2 linked regions of the Stratiformator vulcanicus genome follow. The protein of the gene in region 1 interacts with the protein of each later gene in a pairwise test. Links are inferred from orthologs where the notes say so. Each region holds a gene or a part of one and is shown in the gene's direction. Other genes may lie near its edges.

Region 1 (11,423 bases):
CACTTACGACTCAAGACAGGCCCGTTCCTCTCTTCACGGTAACGATCGCACGCACTTCACCCGCCAAAGTGGCAACACCCGAGAGTCACGCGCGGCCAAAACGACAGGCCATTTTGGCAGTCCGCGGTTGTCGTTGCCGCTGCACAGACCGGTTTACAGGACACGTAGCCGACATCGACCCGCTTCCTTGACACCCTGAATGGGCACCGGTACAACCCCCGATCTCATCGGAGGTTACGTGCTCCCGGCGATTACAGAACGGCGAGCGTCGATTTCGATGGCGGTATCCAGACCGCCGCATTGATTTCAGCCCGCCCTGATTCACCCACCAACGAACCGCCCCATCGCCATGGCCAAGAAAGCGACCGCGAGTTCGAACGCAGCAAAGAAAACGGGGTCGAAGACCGGGGCAAAGAAGTCGGTCAAACGCAAGAAGCCAACCGCGACCGCGGTGAAGCAGCTCGATCAACAGATCGTGAAACTCCTGAACGAGCGGGCCGACCAGATCGCCGAACTGCTGCGAGGCGAGGAGGATCCGGCCGCCGCGCTGTACGATCCCACTCACGATGAGCAATTGCTGAAGACCGCCGTGGGCCTCAACAAAGGGGACCTGCCAGAGCAAACGCTTCGTCGCGTTTTTCAGGAGGTCATCAGCGCGGCCAAGCGACGCATTCGCGTGCAGCGGGTCGTCTATCTCGGTCCGGAATTCAGCTTCTCCCATCTGGCGGCAATCGAACGATTCGGGCAATCGGCTGACCTGGTGCCGGTCAACACAATCGGCGCGGTCTTCGAAGAGGTCAATCGCGGGCACGCGATGTTCGGGATCGTTCCGATCGAAAACAGCACCGACGGACGCGTGGTCGACACGCTTTCGATGTTCGGCAAATTGCCGGTTCGAATTTGCGGCGAGGTTCAGCTTCAGATCCACCTGCACCTGTTAGCGAACGGTCCGCGTGGGCAAATCACCGAGGTTTACAGCAAGCCGCAGGCGCTGTCGCAGTGTCGCAACTGGCTGGCCCGCAACATGCCGCAGGCGCGGCTGATCGAGGTCACCAGCACATCGACTGCCGCACAACTGGCCCGCACGAAACCGGGGGCTGCGGCCGTCGCAAGCCAGCAGGCTGCCGTCGACAATGGCCTGACGATCCAAGCCGAAAACATTGAAGACAACCCGCACAACATCACGCGCTTCGCCGTGATCGGCGAGGACATCTGCAAGCGCAGCGGTAAAGACCGCACGGCTGTTCTGCTGCAGGTCGCCCACCAACCGGGCGCCTTGCACGATGCACTGATGGCTTTTAAGAAGAACAAGATTAATCTGACTTGGATCGAATCGTTCCCGCTGTTCGGTGCCGAAAACGGCTACCAGTTTTTCCTCGACTTCGAGGGACACGCCGATGATGCTGCCATCAGTCGAGTATTGAGCGATTTGGAGAAAAAAGCCGTCCGGATGGAACTGCTGGGATCGTATCCTCGCAGTTTGACGATCGGTTAGAATTGACCGGGACATCGCGGAACGGCGCCCGGGCGCCTTTCGTCGACAGGATGGCCCCTACCTTTATCTACGATCGGCGAAAGCGACGCCGTTCAGCTTCGAATCGAAGGTCGAGTTTATGCGGCGGTTATACGTGGCCGGCAACTGGAAGATGAACACGACGCGAACGTCGGGGGTCGACCTCGCGACCGCGATCGCCGCAAAGGTTCCCGCGGAGGGATGTCCGGTCGACGTCCTGGTGGCGCCGCCGTTCCCCTATCTCACCGCGGTCAGCGACGCGATCTCGGGCAGCGGCGTCAAACTCGGAGCGCAGAACGCGTACTTCGAAGCGTCGGGAGCGTTCACCGGCGAAGTCGCCGTCGACATGCTCAGGGACGTCGGCTGCGATGCCGTGATCCTCGGCCACAGCGAACGTCGTCACGTGCTTGGTGAGACCGACGAGACGATCAACCGCAAAGTGCTGGCGTCGCTTGAGGGCGGACTGCCGGTCATCCTGTGCATCGGCGAATTGCTCGAAGACCGCAAGGCCGACCGAACTGAAGCGATTCTCGATGAGCAACTGACCGGCGGCCTGAACGACGTCTCGGCCGAGCAGTTAAGCGAGATCGTGCTGGCTTACGAACCGGTTTGGGCGATCGGGACCGGCGAAACCGCCACGCCCGAGCAGGCCCAAGCGGCCCACGCCTACACGAGAGACTGGATTCGCCGGAAATACGGTGACGCCCCCGCAGACGCGATCCGCATCCAATATGGCGGAAGCGTTAAACCAAACAATGCGGCCGAATTGCTGGGGCAGTCCGACGTTGACGGAGCGTTGGTCGGCGGAGCCAGTTTGAAAGCAGACTCCTTCACGGCCATCATTGAAGCCGCGATTAGTGTCGCCGAGGGTGCGTGATTCGACGTACCATCGAACAAGCCGCTGAATCAGCCATCTTAATTATCGATCATTCACGGAATTTCTAAGGTCCATCTGATGCTCTTGGTTTTTGCAAGCGTGTGGTCCTACATCACAATGACCCTCCTGATGATTGTCGGCCTGTTGCTGATGTTCATCATTCTGTTGCAGCGGGGACGAGGCGGTGGCCTCGCCGGTGCATTCGGCGGTGCCGGCGGTCAAAGCGCCTTCGGTACGAAAGCAGGCGACGTGTTCACTCGCATTACGATCGTGGTAACGGTTGTCTGGGTTGCCTTGGCCGCGGCGAACGGATTTCAATTGCGAGCCGATGCGGTCGTGAACGCCGACAAATTTAAACCGAGCGGTCCGGCGATCGAATCAACGGAGGACGGTGAGGACATCTTCGGCCCCGCCGAGTCAGGCTCGGCCGTCGAATCGTCCGGAACTGGCGAGCCGAATCCGTTCGAAGAGCTCGAGTCGGGTTCGGCTACGAATTGAAGCGTCGGTATTTAGCTCAATTACGGTCGCTTCTTATTCGGCTCGGCCGACTGGTCGATTAATCCCGGTTCTTTCCCGCCAAGGTGTCACTGTGCTACTGAGCATGACCGGCTTCGGCACCGCGCGGGCCGAGACAGAAGCCTGGGCCGCCACCGTTGAACTCAAATCGGTCAACAACCGCTATTTGAAAGTTTCGACGCGCCTGCCGGAAGTGCTCAACCCCAAGGAAGGGGATGTTGAGCGGATCATCAAAGAGTTCGTCGCTCGCGGCTCGGTGCAATTGCAGATTCGGTTGGAGCCGACAGACTGCAAGACCCCCTACCGCGTGAATGCGGACCTCGTCAAAGACTATTGGACGCAGGCCGAAGCGATCCGGCTCGACCTTGGAAAGTCGGCGCCGATCCCGATTTCGAGCCTGTTTCAGTTGCCTGGAACACTTGTCGATGTGTCGAAAGCGACCGCCTCAATCGAAGAGGTCTGGCCGCTCGTCGAGCGAGCGTTGCGATCGGCGGGCGAAAAGCTGCTGGAGTTCCGTCACTACGAGGGAGCCGCGATGGATGCAGAGCTGCGAAAGTACGCCAAGGTGATCGCCGAGCAGGTCGACGCCGTCGAGAAGCAAGCCCCGGCGGTAATCAGCACCTACCGCGAAAAGATGCTCGATCGGATTCGCACGGCCTTGAGTGAGTCCGACGCGACGGTGACCGAAGAGAATCTCATCCGCGAAACGGCGATCCACGCGGACCGCTGCGACGTCACCGAAGAGATCGCCAGAATGCGATCGCATCTGACCCAATTCGAGCAATTTCTCGACGACTCCGAGTCTCAGGGACGCAAACTCGACTTCCTGATTCAGGAGATGAATCGGGAGATCAACACGATCGGCTCGAAGGCGAATGACGCGTCGATCGCCCATCTCGTGGTGGAATTGAAGGGGGCGGTGGAAAAACTGCGTGAGATTTTGCAGAATGTCGAATGACGGTCTGGGAGTTGCGATTCGGCGGGGCAGGCTCCGGGTGGAAAATTCAGTTCCCGCTCCGGAGAGAGCGATCCGAATTCTCGTGCTGTCCGGCCCCAGTGGCTCGGGCAAATCAACCGTTGTGAATCGATTGATTCAGACGACCACATTGCCGATTGAAAAAGCGGTTTCTGCGACGACGCGCCCGCCGCGTCCGCACGAACAAAACGGCGTCGACTACCATTTTTTGTCACCTGAGGAATTCGAGACGAAGCAGGCAGCAGGCGAATTCCTGGAGACGGCTGAAGTACACCGCACCGGACACTGGTACGGCACACTGCGATCCGAAGTCGAGCGGGCCATTGGGCAACGACGCTGGTCGCTTCTTGAAATTGACGTCGATGGAGCGGCCGAAGTTCGAAGAGCATTCCCCGGCAGCCTGCTCATTTTTTTGAAGACGAAATCGCTAGAGGAATACGAATCGCGACTTCGTGGTCGCGGAACAGAATCGGCAGAAGTCATCGCCCGACGAATGCAAACCGCCGCAGCGGAACTAACGCGGGCCGCCGACTATGATTTTCAGGTAAATAACGACGATCTCGACCGGGCGGTCGGTGAAATCGTCGGTATCGTTGAAGAGCGTGAGGCCCAAATCGATGCTGGAAGCGTTTAAAGAAGAAGAAATCGTCAACAAGGTCGGCGGGCGATTTAAGCTCTCGTCGCTCATCCAGAAGCGGCTCGTTGCGCTGAACCGCGGCGCCCGGCCGCTCGTCGAAATGCAGACGAAAAACCAGATGGAAATCGTCGTGCAGGAGATCATCCAGAATAAGATCTTCCTCGACGCCTCCGGCGAAGTAAAACCGGTCAGCCCACTCGACGCCTTGGGTGGCGACGGCGGTCCGGACGAAGCCGACGGCGGTCCATCGTTGGATGAACTCTAAGTCGGGCTCAATACAAGCCCACAGCGCAAGCGAGGGATATAAGGGAAGACCTCCAATTCGTCACCGGGTGTCGCCGATCGCTGCTCTCTGTATGGACCTGCGATCCCTCAAAGGACGCCGCGTGAGCAAATCTCTTGCTCGCGCGGCGGGCTTGTTTTTCGATCGAATCCGACCATGTCTGAATCGCGAGAAATCCTCCTCGGCGTCACCGGCGGGATCGCGGCGTACAAGTCGGCCGACCTGGCAAGCAAGCTGGTTCAGGACGGCCACGGCGTCACCGTCGTGATGACCAAGGCGGCGCACGCCTTCATCGGCAAGACGACCTTTGAAGCGCTGACCGACCGACCGGTCTACACCTCGCTATTCGACTGGAAGGAGCACCCGCGGGGAGAGCACATCGGCCTCGCCCGCCGCGCCGACATTTTCGTAATCGCCCCCTGCTCCGCCGATGTGCTGTCGAAACTCGCCCATGGCGCTGCGGATGACTTGCTCTCGACGCTCACGCTCAGCGCGACCTGCCCGATGCTGCTCGCCCCGGCGATGAACGTCGAAATGTGGTCGAAAGCCGCGGTGCAGCGCAACGTGGAGCAACTCCGAGACGACGGCTTCCACTTCGCCGAACCGGGCAGTGGCTGGCTCAGCTGCCGCGAAGTCGGCGCCGGTCGCATGGCGGAGCCGGAAGAAATCCGCTCGCGGATTGCTGAGGCGTTGGCTTAGAATGGGGTTGCCATGGCAACTGACACCGCCGCTCACAACTTCAATCCCCCCGCCCACGACCCCGTCGAGTCGCTGCCGCTGGAATTGCACAGCGGCGACCGGATGAACCGCGAAGAGTTTCACTACATCTACTCGCGGATGCCGGAGAACTTCCGGGCGGAACTTATTGACGGAGTCGTCTACGTGGCCTCACCTGCGAAATACAATCATGGGAGACCCATTACGTTCCTGAGTGCGTTGCTGCTTGAATACGAGGCAACAACGCCGGGCTGTGAGGTCAACGAGAACGTGACGGTCCTGCTGGACGACGGAACCGAAGTCCAACCTGATATCCTACTTCGAATCTGCGAGGGATTTGGCGGTCAGTCCAGACTGACGGAGGATGATTACATCGACGGCGGTCCTGAGTTTGTGATCGAAGTCGCAAATACGACCCGGTCGATCGACCTCAATAATAAGAAAGCGAAGTACCGCGAGAACGGAGTGCGCGAGTATGTCGTCTACGAGCCAACACGGAATGTTTTCCACTGGTTCGACCTTTCAGCCGATAAGCAGCTCACTCTCCCCAAAGATAACATTGCCCGTTCGATCGCCTTCCCCGGCTTATGGATCGACGTGGAGGCCGTCGCGACGAAATCACTCGGCAAGGCCAAGGCGACGTTGGAGGCGGGTTTGAAGACCACCGAGTACGCGACCTTTAAAGAGCAGCTTGCCGCTGCAAAAAAGCCCGGCGATGCCTGACCTCCCGCGACTGCTCATCACCGCGGGGCCGACGCGCGAGTACCTCGATGACGTCCGCTATCTCTCGAATGCCAGTAGCGGCAAGATGGGTTACGCCATTGCCGAAGCCGCTGCAAAGGCCGGCTATGCGGTCACGCTCGTCAGCGGGCCGGTCGACCTGACCTGCCCAACGGGAGTCGATCGCGTTGACGTCGAAACGACCGCCGAGATGCGCAAAGCCTGCATGGGGGCTCTCACGTCGTGTGAAGGTGTCATCGCCGCGGCGGCGGTTTGCGACTATCGTCCCGCTACTCGCATCATCGGCAAGCTCGCCAAGACGGGCGGACCGATGACCGTCGAGATGATCGAGACCGACGATGTCCTCGCTGAGATCGGTCGCTGCAAAGAAGCTCGCTGGGTCGTCGGCTTTGCCCTCGAAGCCGAAAACGCCCGCGAACGAGCGTTACAAAAGCTCCGCGCCAAGAATTGCGATTGGATCGTGGTGAACGACCCAACGGCGATCGGGTCCGATTCGAATTCCGTCGAGCTGATGGACCCCGCCGGCGCAATTGCGGCTGAGTGGACCGGTCCGAAGTCTGCGATCGCGGCGTCCTTAATAGACTGGCTGCACAGTCGCTACGACTAACCGCATCCGAGCAACCGTCACGACCGTTCGCTCGGCGCCCGAAAAATTCGCAAGACCCGAGCACTTTGTTGACCGAAGTCAACACCCGGTGTTGCGAAAAGGCGACACGTCACTGCCCCGGTGCTAATCTTCACGGGACGGATTGCGCAACGACGAATTTTGGATTGCGTCGGAGTCTATGATCGATTTCAGGAGGATGATGCTTGATCTGGTCGCGCTGGGGCTGCTCGCAGCCTCGGCGTTTGTCGCGCTGAGCCTATTGACCTTCGATCCTGCCGACCCCCCTTCGACCGCCGTCTTCCCCGCCCCCGAGTCGGTCGTCAACGCCTGCGGACCGGTTGGTGCTCGCGTCGCCCATTACATGCTTTCCGCGTTCGGATTCGGGACCTATCTGATCCTGATCAACCTGATCGTGATTGACCTGCAACTGTTTTCGCGGGGAAACGTGAAGGACCGCTGGATGCGGCTCGCCGGCAGCACATTGATGCTCGTCGCCATCTGCACGGCCTTTGATATCACCGCCCCGGCAGTCGGCACAACGACTCTCGTCGGTAGCGGCGGGCTTCTCGGAGCCGTCACCGCGGCCACGCTCGAATCGCTTTTCTCTGGCCTCGGCGCGACCGTGCTGCTGATGGCCATTCTGACCGCCGGTCTGATCATCACCGAAGACGCCCTGCTTGCCGCTCGGTTTGTTGGCCTCCTCCTGAAACCTTTCGCGTTCATCGGTCATTTCTTCGGAAATATAAGATTGCCGAGGCTTAACTTCTCTCGCTTTGTGCCGTCAATGTGGCGGAAACGATCCCAGGAATCGATCTCCACTGAAGAAGAAATTGAGCTCGAAGACGAGACGGAAGACGCACCCGAAGCAGATGCCGCTGCCGACCGTGAGATTCGGATTAATCCCCCCGCAACGCTGACCCGCAGTCTCGCAGCCCCACGACCGCCGGTGGTCGACAGCCCGCAAGAGATCGTTGAAATTGATCTGCCCGATCTTGACCTGCTCGAAGACGCCGAAGAGTTTCCTTACGAGGAACTCGCGGCGAATGCCCGCATCGCCGCGGAGACGTTGGAGCAGACCTTCCAAGAGTTCGGCCTCAACGTCACCGTTTCGGAAATCGATACGGGCCCGGTCGTCACGCAGTACGAATTGAAACTTGAAAAGGGCCTTCGCGTTAATAAGGTCACGGCGTTAGCCGATGACCTCGCGATCGCACTCCGCGTCCCCGCGGTGCGGATCGTCTCGCCGATCCCCGGCAAGAATACCGTCGGCGTTGAGGTTCCGAATGAAACCCGCGTCATGGTACGGATGCGGGAACTGATCGAGACGGCCCCTGAAAAGTCTCAAAAGTTCAGCGTCCCGCTGTTCTTAGGCAAAGACGTAAGCGGCCACCCGCTCGTGGTCGATATGACAAAGATGCCGCATCTCTTAATCGCGGGCCGAACTGGTACCGGTAAATCGGTCTGTATTAACACCTTAATTCTGTCCATTCTTTACACGCGTCGCCCCGATGAAGTGAAGCTGTTGATGGTCGACCCAAAAATGGTCGAGCTCAGCCCTTACAAACGGCTGCCCCACCTGATGCACCCGGTCATCACCGATATGAAAAAAGCCGAGGCGATGCTCGCTTGGGCCGTCGACAAGATGGAAGAACGCTACGACATTCTCGCCCGATGCGGCGTCCGCCATTTGGACGATTACAATAAGCTTTCGCGCGAACAACGCCTCGACCGCATGGGGCTGTCGGAACTGGAGATCGAACCCGGTTCGCTGCCGGAGAAGATGCCTTACATCGTGATCATTGCCGACGAAATGGCCGACATGATGATGACCAGCGGTAAGGACGTGGAAGGACACATTATTCGCCTCGCCCAAAAGTCACGGGCCGTCGGCATCCACCTGGTCCTCGCCACGCAGAAGCCGACCGTCGACGTAATTACCGGTCTTATTAAATCGAACCTGCCGGCACGCATCTCGTTCCAGGTGGCCAGCCGAACCGACAGCCGGGTCGTCCTCGATGAAATGGGAGCCGAGCGGCTCCTCGGCGCCGGTGACATGCTCTACCTCGAACCGGGCACCAGTAACCTGATCCGCTCGCAGGGCACTTATATCAGTGGTCAGGAAGTCGATAACGTGATCGACTTCTTCGGCGACGTCGAACCGCAATATAGCGATGAATTAAAGAACGTCACCGCCTCTGGCGGCAGTGGCAAGACGGCCGACGCGGACGAAATCCGCAAGAAGGATGACATGTACGAGCAGGCGATCGACGTGGTCGTCAGCGAAGGCCGCGGCAGCACCAGCTTATTGCAACGGGCCCTCGGCATCGGCTACGGCCGAGCGGCGCGATTAATCGACTACATGGCCGAAGACGGCATCGTCGGCGAATACAACGGCTCCCAAGCCCGCGAAGTACTTTACACCGCGGAGCAATGGGAGGCCGTAAAAAGCGGCGGGGAGTTGGTTGAGGTGTAGGCTGTAGCGCGAGGGCACACCATTTCCCAATCGACACGGCCGCGATTGCGTTTGGCCCGGTTCTCGCGCAGACTTCAACGGTCACCGATAGCTTCAACCAGACTGAGGCGATTCGATCCTCCGATCGTCTCCTCGTAGTAATTCCAGCATTCCTCAGCTATCAAAAAATCATGCGCAGAAAACGGATTCGGCTGATTGCAGCCGCCTATTTACTATTCGCAGCAGCCGCCATCTGGGGATTTTCAGTCGGTCGATATGAGGCCTTCCCATGGGCATATCTTAGTCCCATCGAAAAGTTTGTTCTGTTTGTTCCGGAAGTGGAAGAGAAGCCGACTCTAGTCCAGAAGCTCACGAAGCACCGAATGGAGACACCTTCATTGTTTGCGGCGGACGGATTCGTCATGCGAGATGACGAGTTCGTCGATCCAGGCTATTTACTAATGTCTCGCTACAGCAGTGCTCACAGCCAGACGATTGTAGAGCTTGTCCGCTTGAGAGACTTCAGAATATTACATTCGTGGATTCCCCCTGTTGACGAACTTCTAGAGACCATGTTCCCGGAGCAGGAACCCATGATCTCTTACAATCGTTCACGAGACGGGTTTGCCGCCCGTCATCCGTTACTGTTGCCTGATGGCAGAATCGTAGTTCATCCTGGTTTAGGAGCCCTATTTTGCCTCGATAGGCAGAGCCGTGTTGTTTGGAGGCTTGGTAGCAAATATGCATGCCATCATTCGATCGATATTGATGCAGTCGGAAATGTTATTGCCGCTGGAAACATTGCTTTTCCGGGCGAACGAACTTGGCCGGAAGGACTCGACGTGTCCAGCAATAGAACCTTTCCTCGTGACGGCTACTTTGTCGTCTCGCCCGAACATGGTGAAGTATTGCGCAGTGAATCGGTCGCCGACATTTTGGTTCACAATAATTTTCATGGATTGTTATTCGGAATCTCACAAAGGGGCGATACTCAAGACTCTCTCCATCTGAATGATGTGCAACCGCTTCGATACGAAGTTGGCGAGTACCGATACGGAGATCTGGCGTTTAGTCTCCGGGACATTTCGACTGTTTTCGTTTACCGTCCCTCTACTCGAAAAGTTCTATGGCTCAGAACCGGACCATGGGTTTCGCAACATGATGTGGATATGCTGCCTGACGGCGACTTTACGGTTTTCAGCAATAACAGTTATCGCAAGGAAAAAGAGAAGTATCGGGAGATTAGTAATGTCATTCGGTTTAATGTCAAGAGTGACGAATTCGATGCACCTTACGACGAGATCTTGCGCGAGGTAGGCTCCTTTACGATGTCACAAGGTTGTTGCCGCGTGCTTCCCGGAGGCGACGTCGTGTTCGAGCAACAAAACGAAGGGCGAGTCTTTCGCGTTTCTCGCCGTGAAGTCCGTTGGGAGTTCGTCAATAAGACGCGTGACGGATACGCGGGGTGGGTCAACTGGTGCCGGTATTATCTTGCATCAGAGATCGATCTGTCATGGCTCGAGCGAGTTTCTCATGATGATTCAATTTGATTTAGTGGGTTTATTGTTCGCATACATTGGACCCGGCCTCGGGGCCGGTGCCGTCGCGATCGTTTGTGGGTTCATCGGCTCGATTTTTCTTGCGGTCTTCGCCCTGGTCTGGTTTCCGCTGAAGCGGCTGTTCAAAGCGATGAGACGCAGCGTCGGGGATCGGGCGATTGAGAACGATGCCGGCGCGGCACAGCCTATTGACCCCGATACGTAGTGAAGCTGTGAAACCTGCGATGCAAGAGTTGTGTCTGTTTTTCGTCTCAGTGTTGATCGCGGAATTATTATGCCGGATCCCGATGGGGCGTCGGGTCGCGCGTATTGGTTCGGTGGCACGACGTTCTTCCCGCGTAATCGTCTCGAGTCGGGTGTCCGATCACTGGAAGGAACGGGCGATCTTACGTTACTCGGCTCAGTTATCTGTCGACACAACGGTCATCGCACTTTGGTTTGTCATGGTGGCGGGGGCGGTCATCGGTTTCGACCGGCTTTGCGCGTTCGGGTTGAGGTTCTCCCTTTTCGATTATGCACTGACATTCGGAGGGCTCATGTTGGCG
Region 2 (11,340 bases), 450 kb from region 1 along the record:
TTGTCCCGCATGACGTCCATGTCTTCGGTATCGCCGTAAATATTGTCGCCGAGCAGGATGAACAGGTCGGGATCGGATTCCAGAATCGCCTTCCAAATCGGCTGCGGGCGAAATTGTTTCGCGCACGATCCGAAGGCGATCCGCGTGACGACATTTGATTCGTCCAGCGTTGCCCAATCGTCCGGTGCCCAAACCGATGACTTGTCGTCGCAAAAAACAGCGCCCGGCGCCAGCGCAACGGCAAGCATGAGCATGAAGAGCCAACGATTGAGCATGTCTTCCACCTGAAACGGAACTCACAATGCGATGAGTGCGATAAGACCGTGCGGTCCGGAGACCACCGTTGTACAATAAACCGGAAGCGATATCGTGCGAATGATTCCCGGATCGTCCATTAGATCGTTCAACCGCCGCAGCTATGCCCGCATCAGCAAAGTTAGAGACTTCGACTTCGAGCGCGCCACCCGATGATGGGTCGAGAGCGGTTCGTTTTACCGTCGAACAGTATCAACGCATGATCGACGCGGGTGTCTTTGATAGCGACCGCCGCGTTGAACTGCTGCGTGGGAGAATCGTTCGCATGCCCGCGATGCAAAACCCGCATTGGTTCCTGTTGCATCATGTCGAAAAACTGATCAACGGGCTATTGCCGTCGGGATATTTCACGTCCGAACAGGCTCCAATCGTGTTCGACGATAGTGAGCCGGAACCGGATGTCGGCGTTATCCGCGGTCTTCTCACCGATTACCGTGAGTCGAAACCGCGAGCTTCCGACGCTGCAATGCTTATCGAAATTGCCAGTCGTTCGTTGCTGAGCGATCGACGCGATAAGGGGCCGATTTACGCCTCTGGGAGCGTGCCCGAGTATTGGATCGTCAACGCCATCGATCGCAGTGTTGAAGTCTACCGTGACCCTAAAGCGTCCGTTTCGGCTATCGCGGCCGACTATCAGCAGCGAACGACTTACCGAGACTCGGATCCGATTCCCTTTCAGTTGGATGGCAAAGACATCGCGACGATCCGCTGCGATGAATTGATACCGCTTGCAGACTGATCGCGAATGGCTTCACGCTAGGTCGAATACCAGCAGTTCCGCCCCCTGCTCCGTCGCGATCTGCAGGTGCGACTCTTCGCTGACGGCGAGTCCGTCGCCGGTGTTGATCGCGGTGCCGTTGACCGTGGCGGAGCCGTCGACGACTTGAATCCAGGCGTGACGGTCCGGGGCGAGGTCGACGCTCAATTCCTCTTCGGGTTCAAGGATTGTCGCTGAAACGATGGCGTCCTGGCCGATAGGGAGCGAGCCGCCCCGTTCATCGGGCGAGGCGATCGGTTGCAGGCGGTTCCGCTTCTGCTTTTCTTCGAAGTGCGTCTGCTGATAGCGCGGCGCGATACCCTTCTCGGCCGGCTTGATCCAGATTTGCAGGAGCTTTGCCGGTTTCTCCTTTGAGCCATTGAACTCGCTGTGGGTGAGGCCGCTGCCGGCGGTCATGACCTGCACATCGCCGCGGCGGAGTTCTCCCCCGCCGCCGGTACTATCTTTGTGAGCGAGCACGCCGCCGGTGACATAGGTGATGATCTCCATGTCCCGGTGAGGATGCTCGCCGAAGCCGCCTCCCGCCTCGATCACGTCCTCATTAATGACCCGCAAGGAGCGGAAACCCATGTACCGCGGGTCCTGATAGCCAGAGAACGAGAATGTGTGAAACGTCTTGAGCCAGCCGTGGTCGAAGTAGCCGCGGTCATTGCTCTTGCGCACCGTGAGCATCGAACGTTCCTCGAGAAGCGAGCAGCGGAAAATTAAATATGAGAACCAACAAGCCCGCAGCGCGAGCAAGGGATTCGCTCACGGGCTATCAATTCTTCAAAAGGTCGTCCCGTTGCGCTTATCGGAGCACAGCGAAATGTCCCTTGCTTGCGCTGCGGGCTTGTGGGGTGTTCCGTGATGACATCAATCGGCGGTCGGACGTTTCTTGCGGCGAAACAGGAGCGCATCGAGCGAGAGTCGTCCGGGACCTGTGAGCAAGATTCCGATCGTGACCACCATCAATGTGAGTGCGTACTCCATGCCCCCGGCTTGATTACTGAATGTACCGCTGTGGGCGACGAAAGCGGCAACGCCCATGGTGATCGCAACCGGAATACTAACGAGGCGGGTCATCAGACCGGCCATGAGAAGGCAACCGCCGAAAAATTCGGTGCCGCCCGCCATATACGCGTTCAATTCCGGATAGGGGATTTCGAGTTTCGTCAGAAATCCTTTGAAGCCTTCGAGGCCCGGCTCGCCCGTCTCCGTGAACCAGCCCCACAGCTTTTGGGCACCGTGGAAGAACATAACCCAGCCGACCATGCCGCGGATCGCGAGCAGGCCGAGGTCGGTGAAGAAGTTCCAGCGTCGTTCAGCGGCCATTTCAGTGATTCTCCAAGTGAGTCGCGGCTGTGTGTGTGGGTTGCCTAATTCAATTGAATCAAGTTTCCCAAGATTCGCCACTGCGATAATATTTGTTGAAACAGGTAAATAGTCAAGGGGAAAATTAATGAGGCACCTGAGAGTGAGGCTACGTACTGCCGAGCCAAGGATGGTCGGTCCCCCGCTCAGCGATGCAGAAATCGTCGGATTGCGCCGTTGAACGCGTCGGGATTCTCGAGCGGGCTTAAGTGTGCCGCAGAGTCAATGGTCGCAAATTGGGCGTCAGGAATCTCGTCCGCCATTTCCTGCATCATCTTTGGAGGTGCAAGTTGGTCGTGTTCACCAGCCAGCACGAGCGTCGGCATACCAATTTCGGCGAGCAAGGAAGTCATATCAGGCCGGGCGGCCATTCCGTGCAGCGCCGCAGCGACCGATTCGGGGGCCGCCGAACAGATCATCTCGCGAACGAGGGCGACGACTTCGGGTTTCGATTCGAGCGTATGATCGCACAACATTTTCGACGGCATCTCTCGGACCAACCGCTCGACGCCGTTACGGAGGACGTCGGCTGCGATTCGCTCTCGGTCATCGCGTGCGTCGTCGGTGTCATCCACGGCCTTCGTGTGACAAAGCGCCAGCCCTCTGAGCCGGTCGGGGTACTTCTTGGCGAAAGCGAGAGCGATGTAACCGCCCATTGATACTCCGCAGAGCGTCACCGGGTGTTTGCAGCCGATCGCATCGAGCAGCCCGGCTAGATCGTCGGCATATTGCTCCATTGTGACGGTTCCGTGCGCCAGCGCGCTTTCCCCGAAACCGCGCAGGTCGGGCACAATCATCCGACACGTCTGACAGAGCGAGCCGTGTTGCGCCTGCCACATATCGCGATTTAAAGGGAACGCGTGCAGCAGGACGACCGGCTCACCTTCTCCGGCAATATCGACCCCGAATGAGACATCGTCGAGCATGATGGCCATCAGTGTTGCCTCCGGCGGCGCAGAATCGACAATACGAGCGCGATGGGCGCTGGCGTGACGCCTCATTCTAATCAATTTTCGGGCGGCGCGACTGGACAAATTCCCGGTTGCGGCACGATCGCCGAATTCCGTTCGAAAGGGTTTCCTTTGACCGACACGCAGGCACTGAAACTGGATGAAACGGCGCGCGAGCAGTTGCTGGAGCGATTTCTCCGATACGTCCGAATCGATACGCAAGCCGATGAGCACTCCGACTCGTCACCGAGTTCGCCAAAGCAACTTGAATTAAGCCGGTTGCTTGAGCAGGAATGCCAAACACTCGGTCTCGCCGATGTGGAGCGGACTTCCGAGGGTGTTGTCTATGCGACTTTAAAACCTTCCCAGGGTGTCGACTCACCGACGATCTGCTGGTTTGCCCATGTCGACACGTCGCCGGAGTACACGGCTGAGAAGGTCTCTCCGATCGTGCATCGAGACTATTCCGGAAATGATATCCCTCTGCCGAACGGCGAGAACTTGACGATTCGCGTGGCCGATAATCCCACGCTGAATGACCTTGTCGGTGGAACGATCATCACGACCGACGGTTCGACGTTACTTGGGGCCGATGACAAGTCGGGCATCGCGGTGATTCTTTCGGCAGCCTCATGGCTCAAACAGCACCCTGAAATACCCCACGGCGAGATTCGCATCTGTTTCACCACAGATGAAGAGATCGGCCGAGGATGCGAGGGACTCGACCTGAACCGGATCGGGTCGGTCTGCGGCTATACGCTCGATGGCAGCGGCACCGCGGAAATCGACGTCGAAACATTTTCGGCCGACCTCTGCGTGGTGACGGTCCAAGGCGTCAACACCCATCCGTCAATCGGCAAAGGCGTGATGGTCAATGCGCTGAGGGTCCTGTCCGATTTCCTGACGCGATTACCGCATCAGTCTGACAGTCCCGAGACGAGTGACGGACGCGACGGATTCTTGCACCCTTACGCCATCGACGGAGGCGTTGCCGAAGCAAACGTGCGCATCATCATTCGCGACTTCGAACAGGACGGATTGACTCGGTACCGCACCCTGCTCAAGCAGTTGGCTGATGACGTCGAACGATCTCATCCGGGCAGCCGGATCGTGCTCGAATTTCGCGAGCAATATCGCAACATGCGAGACGGACTTGCGAGCGAACCGCGGGCGATCGAACTCGCGCGACAGGCCGTCGTCGATGCCGGACTTGAGCCAAAGTTGTCGATCATCCGAGGCGGAACCGACGGCTCCCAACTGACGGCTCTCGGCTTGCCGACACCCAACCTGTCCTCCGGCCAGCACAACCCCCATTCCCCGTTGGAATGGACGAGCGTCGGCGAAATGGCTCGCTGCGTCAGTGTCTTGCTCCATCTGGCGAACCGGTGGGGACGAGAGTCACAGCCCAGATAACCCCCGGTGCGACCGCTGGTCTCGCCATGTTCAATTGATCGCCAACCCCAGTGAGGGATATGCCTCACGATCGGGCGGAGTCGAACAAAATGAAAGCAGACTCCGGTCTCTCTCCGAGCATTTGCTATGGAGTCGGAAGTCGATTCCGGAAAAGCCGATTAATTTCCAGAATCGCCGAATCTCTGGAAAATCATTGGGGTTTATTGCTGCGAGGGCCGAAAATCGCCCTCCAAATTTAGGAAATACTTCTGGAGTAGCACGCTTTTTCCTGTATCGTAAAAGTGTTGAATGCTGCCCCGCCTACCAAACCTACCTGTCACCATCCCTCCGGTGACTCTCCTGCCAAACCGGATCCACTCCGGACGTGAGCGAGCTATGCCTTCTGATCAAGCGATTGCTGATCAAGACGCCCCTGCCGTGCAGTATGCGGATTGGGCGGAATCGAAGAGTTCCTTTCTTCGTCTGCCCGAGGCTGTCTTAGCCGTTGTGCTCGCAGGCATCGTCACGGTGTTCGGAGTGCTGGCACTGTCTGACAACGAGGATTCTCTTGCTGAGGACGAATTCTCTCAACTGGCCAACTCAGCATCTTGGCGAGGACTGCCGATTCGCGACATCGCTTGTTTTGGCGAAAAAGCCGAATTCGCCGTCTGCCGTTCCGACGATGTCGTCCGAATCATCGATCGCAACTCGGCGGTGTCGTTCGTTGCGTCCTTGTACTCAGACGGACCGGAACTGGTCTCGTCGAACGGTTCTTCTGATGGAGCGATTTTGGCGTTCGGTTTCGCCGACGGAACCGTCAAATTTTTAGATCAGACCTCGGCCGTCGCCGTCGAATGGGAATTGCACGTTGGCGACGCCGCAGTCATGGACTTCGCATTTGACGAGCACCTGCATTCGGCATTCGCGGTCACCGAACGCGGCGAATTCGCGGTGATCGATCTTGAGCATCGGTTGGTGACTGAATTGCATCAGCTCGCTGCAGGACCCGTTCAGGCGATTCGCCTTTCGAAGTCGGGATCAACGATCGCCTTCGGGTTCGGCAATGACATCGTTTCGTACAGTTTTGATCCCGTTGGCGGATTGAAGCGAAGCGACGCGGTTGATATGGGGGCCTTCGTTACGGCCGCCGAAATTTCTCAGGATGGCCGACTGGCCTTGGTCTCTGCTTTAGATGGGAAAATTCGGCTCGTCGATTTGCAGGCACAGGCTTTCGAGCAGCTCGGTCGCGTGTCGACCGCTGAAGGCATTCGATCACTCGCTTTCTCTCCGGACGGTCGTTACGTCGCCGTCGGCGGTCTCGACGGAATGGTCCGAATTTATGATTCGAGCGATGTCTCGACTCCAATTTCCGTCTTTGCCGGACACCGCAACCTGGTCTGCTCGGTGTCATTCGTCGATTCGAACAGCCTGATGTCCGGCAGCTACGATGGCGAAGTGCTGTGCTGGGAACGGGAGAGCGAAACCATCACTGGTCGATTCCAGCTTCGCTAATTTTGATCAGGCCCGCTAAGAGCGGTTTCAAATCGCCCGGCATACAAGCTCGAGGCGCAAGCCGTCGGGATAATCTTTGGTTGATCGACCATCGGCTTGCGCCTCTGGCTGGTATTGAAATCGCTTCTAGCAAGTTAGTTTCTTCATCGACCCCGCCGTTGAATCGAGACGGTGGTTTGCCGGTTGACTCGTTGCGCGCGAGTCGGTTTCGCTGAGAAGTCCGGAACCGAAGATATTGGTCGAAGCCGGTGAATTCGGGGCGATCAGCCCGGATCGGCTCCGTACGCTGTTGGCGATCGTCGGGACCGCGGTTAGACTGCATCAACAACGACTGATGCCAAAGTCGGTTGATCACCCCGTCCTCGCCGGCTCCTGCCAATGCTGAATCTGCCACTGCGATTGTGCCTGATTGTCACCTTGCTCGGTCCGTTTCTGGCGGCATCAGCCGTCGCGAACGATCGCACGCCCGCATCTTCAACCGCACCACTGCAGACCCCGGATGACCTTCAGGTCTCTCTGTTCGCGGCTGAGCCGATGCTGCTCAATCCGTCGAACATCGACGTCGACCATCTCGGTCGCGTGTGGGTCTGCGAAATCGTCAATTACCGTCCGTTTCGAAACCGCGAAAATCCGACCCGCGAAGAGGGCGACCGCATTCTCGTCCTCGAAGATACCGACGGGGACGGCAAAGCCGATCGCAAATCGACTTTCTATCAGGGGACCGACATCGACTCGCCGCACGGCGTCTGCGTGCTCGGTAATCGCGTCATTGTGTCGGCGAACGGGCAGGTCCTATCACTCTACGATGATGACGGCGACCTGAAGGCGGACCGCAAAGAGGTCATGTTCACCGGCATCGGCGGTGAGCAGCACGATCATGGAATTCACTCGGTCTGCTTCGGCCCGGATGGCCGACTGTACTTCAACTTCGGCAATTCCGGTTCTCAAATTCGTCGGCCGGACGGATCACTGGTGATCGACAAAGCGGGCAACGAGGTCCGCGCAAACCGGAAGCCTTATCAGGAAGGCATGGCGTTTCGTTGCGAACTCGACGGGTCGAACTTTGAAACCATCGGCTGGAACTTCCGCAACAACTGGGAACTCGCCGTCGACAGCTTCGGCAACGTCTGGCAATCCGACAACGACGACGACGGCAATCGCGGCGTCCGCATCAACTTCGTGATGGAGTTCGGAAACTACGGATACCGCGACGAACTGACCGGCGCCGGCTGGCGACAGCCACGCACCGGCTGGCACGCCGAAGTGCCGCTGCGCCACTGGCATCAGAACGATCCCGGCGTCATCCCCAACCTGCTTCACACCGGTGCCGGCTCGCCCTGCGGAATGTGCATCTATGAAGGTTATCTGCTGCCGGAACGATTCCGCGGCGAGATGATTCACGCCGACGCAGGGCCGAACATCGTGCGGGCCTATCCGGTCGAAGCCGCCGGTGCCGGGTTCTCCGCCGCGATCGAAGATGTTGTCGACGGCGAGCGCGACCAATGGTTCCGTCCGACCGACGTATCGGTCGCCCCGGATGGTTCGCTGATCATTTCCGACTGGTACGACCCGGGTGTCGGCGGCCACCGCATGGGCGACACGGAGCGGGGGCGGATCTTTCGAATCTCGACTCCGGACAACCAAGAGTACACGGCCCCATTGGAGTCGTTCGTGGGCGCAGGCCCCGCCGCCGTCGTCGTCGTCGCGTTGGCGAGCCCGAATACTGCGACGCGGTACATCGCCTGGGAGTCTCTGCGGTCGATGGGGATAGATGCCGAAGACGCGCTGAAGTTCGGGTGGCAAAACTCGAACGACTCACGTTATCGGGCCCGTGTCCTGTGGCTCTTGGCGATGCTCGACAACGGCGAAGACCACCTGCACTCCGCCTTTCCCGATGACGATCCGGACCTCCGTGTGACCGCGATTCGGGCATGGCGTCGCGTCGGTCTCGACCCGGTGGTCGCCGTCAAAGAATTGATAGACGATCCCTCGCCGCAGGTGCGACGGGAACTGCTGATCGCGCTGAGCGAGAGCCAAGACGAACAGGTGCCCCAATTGTGGGCGAAGTTGGCCGAACAGCACGCGGCCGGAGACCGCTGGTACCTCGAAGCCCTCGGCATCGCCGCGCGCGGACGTTGGGATGAGTGCCTCGGTGCCTGGCTCGACCGAGTTGGCGACGACTGGGACGACAAACCCGGCCGAGAAATCGTCTGGCGTTCGCGGGCGATAAAAACCTCGGAGCTGCTCAAGGAATTGCTACTGGTTTCGCATGCTGACGCGTCGCTGAGGAAACAGTATTTCCGAGCATTCGATTTCCAACCAAAACAGTCGGGAAGTGCCTCGCTGAACGCATTGGTGTCGGTCGGGGGCCTCGATCTCGGCACGCCGGCTGGTCGTGACACCGTTCGGCTGGCGCTGTTGCGACTCGATCCCAAAGCGATCAATAAGAGCAGTCAGATGCAGTCGATCGCCTTTTCCCTGTATTCCAAAATCGAGAACCCTCGGGAACTGATCGAGTTTGCCCGGCACGTCGATCTGGCAAGCCAAGTCGCGATCGGCAGGCTGGTCGAAATCGCGATCTCACAGCCGCAAAGTGAGCAAGCCGTCGATGCGGTCTCCTTGCTGTTTGACTGGAATGTCAGTGACACAATCGCCGCGACTCTTTCCGGTGATCGCAAGCGGGCGGTCAGGATGGCGGAGGCGTTGACCACGGCAGCCGAGGCCGACGCGACGGAACTGCTGAGAAAGGTAATTCTCGACCCCGAAGCCGATAGCTCCGTCCGTCGGGAATGCGTGCGGGCATTCTGCAAACGCAAGTCGTCAGCCGCCGAACTGCTAGAACTGGCTCGCAGCGGCAAATTGGACACAACCCTTCGTTCCGCTGCGATCGCCGCTTTGTGGTCGACGTCGTTTGCAGATGTGCGTCAGGCGGCCGCCAAGGAATTCCCGCCTCCGGAAACCAAAGGTGCAAAACCGCTCCCGTCGTTGATCGAACTGGCGAAGCGCCGCGGCGACCCTAAGCACGGCCGGGTCATCTACGGGACCGTCGGCACCTGCATTAAGTGTCACAAAGTGAATGGTGAAGGCAAAGAAGTCGGCCCGGACCTCAGCGAAATCGGCAGCAAACTTTCGCGGCAGGCGATGTTCGAGTCGATCGTCTATCCCAGTGCCGGGATCAGCCACAACTATGAGGCGTGGTCGGTGGTCACCGTTGACGGACAGATTCAGACAGGGCTGCTCGTCAGCGATACCGACGAGGCCGTTGTCATTCGAAGCGCCGACGGAATCGCCCGCACTATTCCGCAGGATGAGATCGACGAGACTTTCCGGCAGGACACGTCCTTGATGCCGGCTGATTTACCGAAAGTGCTTTCGGAACAAGAGTTAGTTGATGTCGTCGAATTTCTGACGACCTTGCGAAAGAAGTGATAGACTTTCGTTCGATCACGACGACCGACCACGACGGCCGGCTCAGACGACGCAACCGGCATTCGGAGAGAATTACCCATGCAGTTCGCGTTCCGCAGCAATATGCTCAGATCAGCCGCAATTTGCGGGGTTTTGCTGGGGTTGATGTTCTCGGCATCACCGGCGTCGGCCAAGATCGTCCGCTGGTCGTTCGATGACGACGCAGCCGACGTGCGGCTCGAAGGGACCGCGAAGCATCGCTCGCTGCGCGACATGCCGCGACTGCTCCGCTCCGAGGGACGCGTGCTGTCGATCTCAGGCGGTTCGGGCTATGCGCGGGTCAGTGACACTGGTCCCGACAGCCCGCTCGATTTTGACAACGGCGACGCGATCACGATTGAAGCTTGGGTGCGCCCCGGTTCGGTCAAGGACGGGCAGCACATGCACATCGTCAGCAAAGGGCGGACGACCTACTCGGCCGGGTCGAAATTCGGCCGAGACAACCTCAACTATGCCCTCCGGCTCACCGGCAAAAAGGGGCGAGCCGCACTCACATTCCTGTTCCGTGACCGCAACAGCGACGCAAATAGCGACGAACGATTTCACCGCTGGCAGTCGAACGTGACATTCCGGCCGAATGGTGATTGGCATCACGTCGCGCTCTCATACCGCTTTGGCGAACCGGAAAGCATCCGCGGCATCGTCGATGGTCAAATCTCCAAGGGATCATGGGACCTCGGCGGCCCGACCTCGGCACCACCCGTTGTGGACGATGATGAGCTTTGGATCGGCTCCGCATTGGGCGGAAAAGCGTCGAGCACATTCCACGGTGAGATCGACGAGGTGGTCCTCCATCGCGGCTTGCTCCCGGAATCGGAATTGAAACGCCGGTATCCGGTCGCCGCGAGTGTTCCCGAGGCCCCCCTGCCCGAGCATCCGTCCGATCGCGTGCTCGTCGAAATTCACGAGAATGCTCCGACGGAGCGGACGTGGAATTTCCGTTGGCGCACGCCGGACCGCATCTATGAGCAGAGCGATCTCGGGTTCGTTTCGCTGCCGAACAAGTATTCGGCGAAAGCACTGCGCGTTGACCGAACATCCGCATTCGCCGTCCGCGCGATGACACGGGCGACTCTCGAGGATGGGCCGCTTGAGTTGTTGATCCGAGCTCGAAACGGGGCGCGGCTGTGGATCGACAATGAACTCGTGCTGGAAGCACCGTTCCACAAAATCTTTGGCGGCGGCCACAATCCGATTCGTGATGTTGCGTTGCTCGACGAACCCGGATTGCGGCAATTGCAGACCGGTGACAATGAAGTTCTGGCCGAGTACCAAGGCGACGGGCAGGAGCATGACATCCGACTCGAACTCTACCTGGGCGGTGAGAATCGGCGTCCCGAGTTGGGCGAAACCGGCGTCTTCGTTCGGCAAGCGGGCGGTCAATTTCGACTGATCGGTCACGGCCCGACCGTTCCGTTGACCGACGCCGGCTGGATGACGTTCGCCTCGCGACAGAACGAGGCGATCCGTGAGATCGATGACGACCGCCGCCGCGAAGTCGGGGGTGAAGAACAACTCTACTGGGCCGACCGACACGACTATGCTCGCGACGTTTGGTCCGAGAAAGAACGG

Evidence for each region.
Region 2: the proteins of tpiA (region 1) and pepT interact in binary tests that used the Escherichia coli proteins (3 or more experiments, as listed by UniProt). The link is inferred for Stratiformator vulcanicus from one-to-one orthologs.

The regions. Positions count from the first base shown.
Region 1 is NZ_CP036268.1:4,674,519-4,685,941, forward strand. Bases 570-3,501 are described here. They hold tpiA (triose-phosphate isomerase), read left to right. Parts: upstream 570-1,613; coding sequence 1,614-2,390; downstream 2,391-3,501. Other genes in these bases: pheA (prephenate dehydratase), read left to right, coding at 570-1,495; secG (preprotein translocase subunit SecG), read left to right, coding at 2,469-2,888; Pan189_RS18670 (YicC/YloC family endoribonuclease), read left to right, coding at 2,980-3,501. In the rest of the region: more of pheA, read left to right, coding at 350-569; more of Pan189_RS18670, read left to right, coding at 3,502-3,864; gmk (guanylate kinase), read left to right, coding at 3,902-4,516; Pan189_RS18680 (DNA-directed RNA polymerase subunit omega), read left to right, coding at 4,500-4,784; Pan189_RS18685 (flavoprotein), read left to right, coding at 4,959-5,501; Pan189_RS18690 (Uma2 family endonuclease), read left to right, coding at 5,514-6,242; Pan189_RS18695 (phosphopantothenoylcysteine decarboxylase domain-containing protein), read left to right, coding at 6,235-6,867; Pan189_RS18700 (DNA translocase FtsK), read left to right, coding at 7,064-9,340; Pan189_RS18705 (arylsulfotransferase family protein), read left to right, coding at 9,511-10,869; Pan189_RS18710 (hypothetical protein), read left to right, coding at 10,853-11,083. UniProt on the Escherichia coli protein: Involved in the gluconeogenesis. Catalyzes stereospecifically the conversion of dihydroxyacetone phosphate (DHAP) to D-glyceraldehyde-3-phosphate (G3P).
Region 2 is NZ_CP036268.1:4,217,050-4,228,389, reverse strand. Bases 2,820-5,668 are described here. They hold pepT (peptidase T), read left to right. Parts: upstream 2,820-3,528; coding sequence 3,529-4,809; downstream 4,810-5,668. Other genes in these bases: Pan189_RS16805 (WD40 repeat domain-containing protein), read left to right, coding at 5,185-5,668; Pan189_RS16815 (alpha/beta fold hydrolase), read right to left, coding at 2,820-3,381. Outside these bases: Pan189_RS16835 (alkaline phosphatase D family protein), read right to left, coding at 1-275; Pan189_RS16830 (Uma2 family endonuclease), read left to right, coding at 419-1,054; Pan189_RS16825 (pirin family protein), read right to left, coding at 1,067-1,765; Pan189_RS16820 (DoxX family protein), read right to left, coding at 1,949-2,407; more of Pan189_RS16815, read right to left, coding at 2,593-2,819; more of Pan189_RS16805, read left to right, coding at 5,669-6,300; Pan189_RS16800 (PVC-type heme-binding CxxCH protein), read left to right, coding at 6,679-9,729; Pan189_RS16795 (DUF1553 domain-containing protein), read left to right, coding at 9,808-11,340. UniProt on the Escherichia coli protein: Cleaves the N-terminal amino acid of tripeptides.